2 regions of the Streptomyces hazeniae genome follow, and region 1 is predicted to be linked to the other one. Evidence: riboswitches for the same ligand, from Rfam matches in the RefSeq annotation. Region 1 holds a riboswitch; the other holds the start of a gene.
What was found. Region 1 has a riboswitch for cyclic di-AMP ahead of RM572_RS01255 (transglycosylase family protein). Riboswitches for the same ligand answer to the same signal wherever they lie in the genome.
Positions count from the first base shown of each region.

Region 1 (3,180 bases):
GGCCGGGATGCCGGACAAGCCGCTGCACCTGCTGGTCAACAACGCGGGGCTGATGGCGATCCCGCACTCGCTGACCGCCGACGGCTTCGAGATGCAGTTCGGCGTCAACCACCTCGGGCACTTCGCGCTCACCGGTCTGCTCACGGAACGGCTGCTGGCGGCCGGCGACGCACGGGTCGTGAACGTCTCCAGCCTCGTGCACGTCGTCTCGGGCATCGATCCGGCGGACCTGAACAGCGAGCGCGGCTACCGGCGCTGGACGGCGTACGGGCGCTCGAAGACGGCGAACCTGCTCTTCACGCTGGAGCTGGCGCGCCGCACCCGGGAGCACGGCATGGTCGTGGCGGCCGCCCACCCCGGATACGCGTCGACCGAGCTGCAGACCAAGGGGCCCCGGCTGAGGGGCGACCGGACCGGCGAGCGGCTGATGCGGGCCGCGAACTCACTCGTCGGTTCGTCGGCCGAGCTGGGCGCGGCGGCCACGCTCTACGCCGCCACCTCCGCGGAGGTGGGTCCCGGGGCCTTCGTGGGGCCGCGACTGCTGGGGCTGCGCGGCGCGCCGGGCGCAGCCTGGCGGGCGCCCTGGGCGCGGGATCCGGCGATGGCCCGGAGGCTGTGGGAGGCGTCCGAGGAGCTGACGGGCGTGCACTACGAGGCTCTGGAATGACACACCACCACACATCGGGACATAACGGACCGGGCGAGAGGCCGACGGTGCGGGTGCTCGTCGTGGACGACGACTTCATGGTCGCCCGGCTGCACCGTGCGATGGTCGAGCAGACCCCCGGATTCGCCGTCGCCGGGGAGGCCCGGACCGGCGCCGAGGCACTGACGGCGGTGCGCGCACTGCGCCCGGACCTGGTGCTGCTGGACATCTACCTGCCGGACATGTCGGGACTGGACGTCCTGCGCGCGCTGCGGGGCGACCCCGGCGAGGAGACGACGGGCACCGCGCCCGCCGCCCCCGGGGTGGACGTCCTGGTGGTCACCGCCGCACGCGACGTGGAGACCGTGCGCGGAGCCCAGCTCGGCGGGGCCGTGCACTACATCATCAAGCCGTTCGAGAGCAGGACCCTGCGGGAGCGGCTGCTCGCCTACGCGCAGCGGCGACGCGAGCTGGCGGCACTCGCTGCGGCGGGAGAGGCCGGACAGGCGGAGGTCGACCGGGTCTTCGGCTCCCCCGCCGGGGATCCGCGAGCCGCCGCGCCGCCGCGCGAGCGACCGGCCCTCCCCAAGGGGCTGACCGCGCAGACCGCGGCGCTCGTACGGCGGGCGCTCAAGGAGGCGCCGGGAGACCTCTCGGCGGCCGAGTGCGCGGAGCTGAGCGGGCTCTCCCGGGTGAGCGCGCGGCGCTATCTGGAGCACTTCGCGGCCGGCGGCGAGGCCGAGGTGTCCCTGCGGTACGGCACCACGGGTCGCCCCGAGCGTCGGTACCGCCTCCCGGGCACCACGCCACCCCGGACCGGACGGGACTGAGACCCGGACGAGATCGACGCATTACCGCAGGGAAGCCCGTTACGTCCCATTTGGCGTTTCGGTATGGATATTGGCGGTCTGCTCCTCGCGGCGTGACGCGAATAACAGCACGGTCTCGACGGGGCGCGCCGCACACCGGACCGAAATTCAGGGCTTTCTCAACTCCCCCTTCATAGCGGCGAGTTGAGCACTCGACATACGAAGATCGCGACAACTCAGCGAAAACGGACAGCAGCACACAGTCGTGTCGGAGTGGCGTGAAGCCCGTGTGAAGACCGTCCGTAAACCCGACTTTCTTGCCGCAATCCGAATCCCTGTGTTTTGGTTCCCTCCGCCGCCGCGCTCGTGCGGCGGCCCTGAGCCGGGACGCCGAGTCCTGCCGCCCGGAGCAGGAGCCACCCGTGACCCACGAACGGCAGGAGTGGGGGACCCAAGGTAAGTGCCGCGCCGGTACGTCACCGGACGGCTTGGGGTGAAGTCGCAGCGAGTGCCGCTCATGCGCTCGCACAGGCGACCGGGCAACTCCAGCCCGAACCCGACAGCTCACCTCGCAGGCGTAGGAGAGGACCACAGCCATGTCTGCACGCGGACGTCATCGTCGCTCCAAGACGCAGCGTTTCACCCGCCGCGCCACCGCCCTCGCCCTGACCGCGGGCGGCGCCGGCATCGCCCTTCCGCTCGTGACCGCCGGCGGCGCCCAGGCCGCCTCCGTGGACACCTGGGACAAGGTCGCCCAGTGCGAGTCCACCGGTAACTGGAGCATCAACACCGGCAACGGCTTCTACGGCGGCCTGCAGTTCACCCAGTCCAGCTGGGAGGCCGCCGGCGGCACCGAGTTCGCGCCCCGCGCCGACCTCGCCACCAAGGACCAGCAGATAGCCGCCGCCGAGAAGCTGCTCGCCCTCCAGGGCCCGGGCGCCTGGCCCAACTGCGGCCCGCAGGCCGGCCTGCAGCAGAACAGCGGCGACCCGCAGATCGACCCGAACGGTGGTGGCGAGGACGCCGCCGCCTCGAAGGCCGAGACCGCCGAGGCCCCGAAGCAGGCCGCCCCGAAGGCCGACACCGGTGCCCGGGACACGAAGGCCCCGAAGGACGCCAAGACCGAGAGCTACACCGTGGTCAGCGGCGACACCCTGTTCAAGATCGCCAACGCGCACGACGTGGACGGCGGCTGGAACACCGTCTACGACGGCAACCGCGAGGTCATCGGCGGCAACCCGGACCTGATCTACCCGGGCCAGGAGCTCAGCCTGAACGGCTCCGCCGCCGGCGCCACGCAGAGCGAGGCGCCGAAGAAGGAGACCGCCGAGAAGCCCGAGAAGACCGAGAAGAAGGCTCCGGCGCCGAAGCAGGACTCCGGCAGCTCCGACGCGGCCTCCGCCGCCGCGGAGTCCGCGGACACCTCCCAGGCCGAGAGCGCCGCCGGCGGCTTCTCCGCTCCGGTCGAGGCCGCCACGAGCACCCCGTACCACCAGACCGGCGCCAGCTGGTCCAGCGGCTACCACACCGGTGTGGACTTCGCCGCCTCCACCGGCACCACGGTGAAGTCCGTCGCCAACGGCACGGTCGTCTCCGCCGGCTGGGCCGGTTCGTACGGCAACCAGGTCGTCATCCAGCACGAGGACGGCCGGTACAGCCAGTACGGCCACCTGTCCTCGCTGTCCGTCTCGGCGGGCGAGAGCGTCAGCGCCGGCCAGCAGATCG
Region 1 covers NZ_JAVREQ010000001.1:225,418-228,597, forward strand. Annotated here, with positions in the region: gene RM572_RS01245 (oxidoreductase) at 1-667, shown strand, start outside; gene RM572_RS01250 (response regulator) at 664-1,476, shown strand; cyclic di-AMP (ydaO/yuaA leader) riboswitch at 1,864-2,046, shown strand; gene RM572_RS01255 (transglycosylase family protein) at 2,052-3,180, shown strand, end outside.

Region 2 (3,180 bases), 500 kb from region 1:
CCAGCCCTCGGGGTCGATGGCCAGCCACGGTTCCCGGTCCGCGCGCAGGATGTTGCGCTCGTGCAGGTCGCCGTGGAGCAGCGTGTCCGGCTGGTCCCGGCCGAGTTCGCGGACGGTCGCCAGGGCGGCGTCCACCAGGTGATCCGGTAGCCGCGGCTCCAGTTCCGCGGCGTCCTTGAGCAGTTGCTCCTCCCAGGCGTCGGCCCGGTCCCGCAGCCTCGGCAGGCCGGGCGGAGCCGGCACGGCGAGCCGGCGGCTGAGCTGTCCGGCGACCTCCATCACCTCGTCGCCGTCCGCGACGTCGGCCAGCGTCGAGGGGCGGGCCCGCTCGAGGAGCATGGCGCACCGGTCGTCGTCGCGTTCGTGGAGCAGGACGGCCCCGCGCCCGGCCCATACCGCGAACGCGTCCGGCTCGTGGACGCGGTCGGGGTGCGGGAACGACACCTTCAGCACGCAGCGCCGCCCGGCGGGCCCGGACACCGGGAGGACCATCCCGATGCCGCCGTGCGCCGCCTCGCCGTCCGGTACGCAGTCCCACTGGCCCAGCAGGGCCTCCACGAGGCCCGGCAGGTCCGCCAGCCATCTCTTGCCGGAGGCTCCCTCGCGGTCGACGATGCTCCGCGCGAACAGCAGCGGGATTTCACGTGTCATCGGTGCAACGTACGGCCGCGCGCGGAGGGGCGGCGCCCCGTCGTCGCGGATGTAGGAGAACCACTGAGCGCCCCGCAGGGGCGGAACGGGGGGCGTGCTCGCTGGAGTCGGACGTCAACGCGCCGTGAACTTTGCCGGGTTCTGGCAATGTGCGAGTCCTGCGCTGCATGTCACGATGAGGCCCGCAAGGCAGCCGGCACGGGGGTGCGGCGCAGGAGTCCTCGGCGCGTCAAGCGCCGGGTTTCCCTCGCCGGTCCGATCGGGTCCGCCCACGGGAGGGGATCGGACACCGGCTGTCTGTGCAGGTGAAAGGCGTGGGCGCCGATACCTCCCACGGGGGTGGGGGTATCGGCGCCGGCACGCCGGAGCCGCCCGCGGCCCGAGGGGGGGGTCGTGCCGGGGAGGTCCCGGTGCGCCCGGCCGGGGGGAGGGCGATTGCCGGGCCTGGTTGCCCGGTTCTTGCCTCGGGGGAGGAGGACGGGGGAGGAGACGGGGGAGCGGTCCGCGCCTGCGCCGGAGGGGGAGCCGGGCGGGCGCGGACCGCGGAGCCGGAAAGGTCGTGCGGGTGGCCTGACGGCGGGTCAGCGGATCACGAGCTGCTGACCGGGAAGAATGAAATCGGGGTCGTCGCCGACGACCGAGCGGTTGTCCTCGTAGATCTGCTGCCAGGTGGTGCCGTAGGCGACGGCGATGGCGCCGAGGGTGTCACCCGAGCGGACGGTGTAGTCCGACCCGGTCGGCTGCACCGGTTGCACGGGCTGGGACTGCTGCTGGGGAGCCGACGGTGCCGCCGGCTCCGGCGCCTGCTGCTCCGGCGCCTGCTGCTCCGGCGCGCCGGTGTCGGGGGCCACCTCCGCGGGGGGAGCCCCTGCGGTCAGCCCGCCCTCGCTGCCGCAGACCGGCCAGGCGCCCGGGCCCTGCATCTCCAGCAGTTTCTCGGCCACGGCGATCTGCTCCTGCTTGCTGGCCAGGTCCGCACGCGGTGCGTACTGCGTGCCGCCGGCGGCCTCCCAGCTGGACTGGGAGAACTGCAGCCCGCCGTAGTAGCCGTTGCCGGTGTTGATCCGCCAGTTTCCGCTGGACTCGCATGCGGCGACCTGTTCCCAGGTGTCGACGGAAGCGGCTCTGGCGTTGGACGCCGACATCAGCGGAAGCGCGACCGCGGCTCCCGCCGTGCTCACCAGGGCCGCGACGCGTGCGCGGGTGCTGGACAGGTGTGCCCGGTACTTGCCAGTGAACAGCATGTTCGTCTCCTCACCGACGCCTGCGAGGTGAGCTGTCGGGCTCGGGCCGGAGAGTGCCCGTCCGTCCGCTGACGCGGGCGGATACGCCCCGAGCCGCTCCCTCCTTCGGGTGCGGCGGCCTACCTGGGTCCCCCGCTCCTGCCTACGGCGCTCACGCGACGAAGTGTCCCCGGCCGCCGGCAGGATTCGGCGTGACGGCCGCGGTGCCCGTCAGGCGACGAGCGATGCGACCGTAAGCACATCGCACCGGAGTGTTCAAAAACCGACATACAGGGCGTCCGGGCGTTCCGGTGTTGCGCCGAACCGGTGATTCCGCAGGTGGTGACGGTGTGTCGGACGTGCCTGCCGCCGCGGGAGCGTCACTCCTCTGGAGGGAGGCCGAACGCGCCGCCGCAGGCCTTCTCCTGACGTGGCGTCGAGCCGGCCGGTCGCGCTCGGGGGTCGGTTCGCCGGGAGGGAGGGGCCGGACGTTCACCTTGTGAAGAGACGGAGTGCGACCGTGGAAGTGCCGGGCCGGAGTCGTGGGTGTTACAGCTGATGCGCACGTGTCGGCTACGTGTGGGTAGCACACCGGAGAAGCTCAGGTCCAGCTCAAATCGCCATCGGCCTTCCCGGCATAGCGGGAGGTAGGGCGACATCCCGGGCGCCTTCTCTTTGTGAAGGGCCATTGACCGGTCTCAAGTCGGTCTGTAACTCTACGGAACGCAGGCGGTGTGGTCGACCGCCTTGGATCTCCACCCTGGAGCAACGCCGAACGGGGGTGAACCGACAGGGGTGGAGCACGGCAGAGCGTCCGAGAGGATTCTGCTGTTCGTTTGAATTTGTGCCGACACTGGGGTTGGAGGGTGGCACCCTCCGGGGCGTTATCGCGGTACGGGCCAGTGTATGTTCACATTCAAGCTGGGACTTCGGCGTGCCTGGAAACCACGGGCTCACCGGGTCCACGCGGGGAGTTCAAGCAGTGACAATTCGCATCCTAGTGGCCGACGAACGTCGCCTGATCTCGGAGACCCTGGCCGAAACCCTCAAGCAGGTACGGGACTTCGACGTCGTGGAGACCGTCAACGACAGCCGGCAGATCGTCCCGGCGGTGCTGCGCGTACGTCCCACCGTCGCCGTCCTCGGCGCGACCACCACGGGTCGCGACGAACTCCACCTCGCCGACGAACTGCGCGCCGCCGCACCCGACTGCGGCATCGCCGTCATCGCGGCCGAGCCCAGCAGAGCGGTCCTGGACCGCGCCGTGGCCGGCGTCTTCAGCGTCATCCCGAACCACGCCCGTTTA
Region 2 covers NZ_JAVREQ010000001.1:722,939-726,118, reverse strand. Annotated here, with positions in the region: gene RM572_RS02930 (aminoglycoside phosphotransferase family protein) at 1-651, opposite strand, end outside; gene RM572_RS02925 (transglycosylase family protein) at 1,233-1,895, opposite strand; cyclic di-AMP (ydaO/yuaA leader) riboswitch at 1,898-2,055, opposite strand; gene RM572_RS02920 (response regulator transcription factor) at 2,857-3,180, shown strand, end outside.
Region 2: linked by a shared signal. The riboswitch ahead of RM572_RS02925 (transglycosylase family protein) and the one ahead of RM572_RS01255 (transglycosylase family protein) in region 1 are both predicted to bind cyclic di-AMP.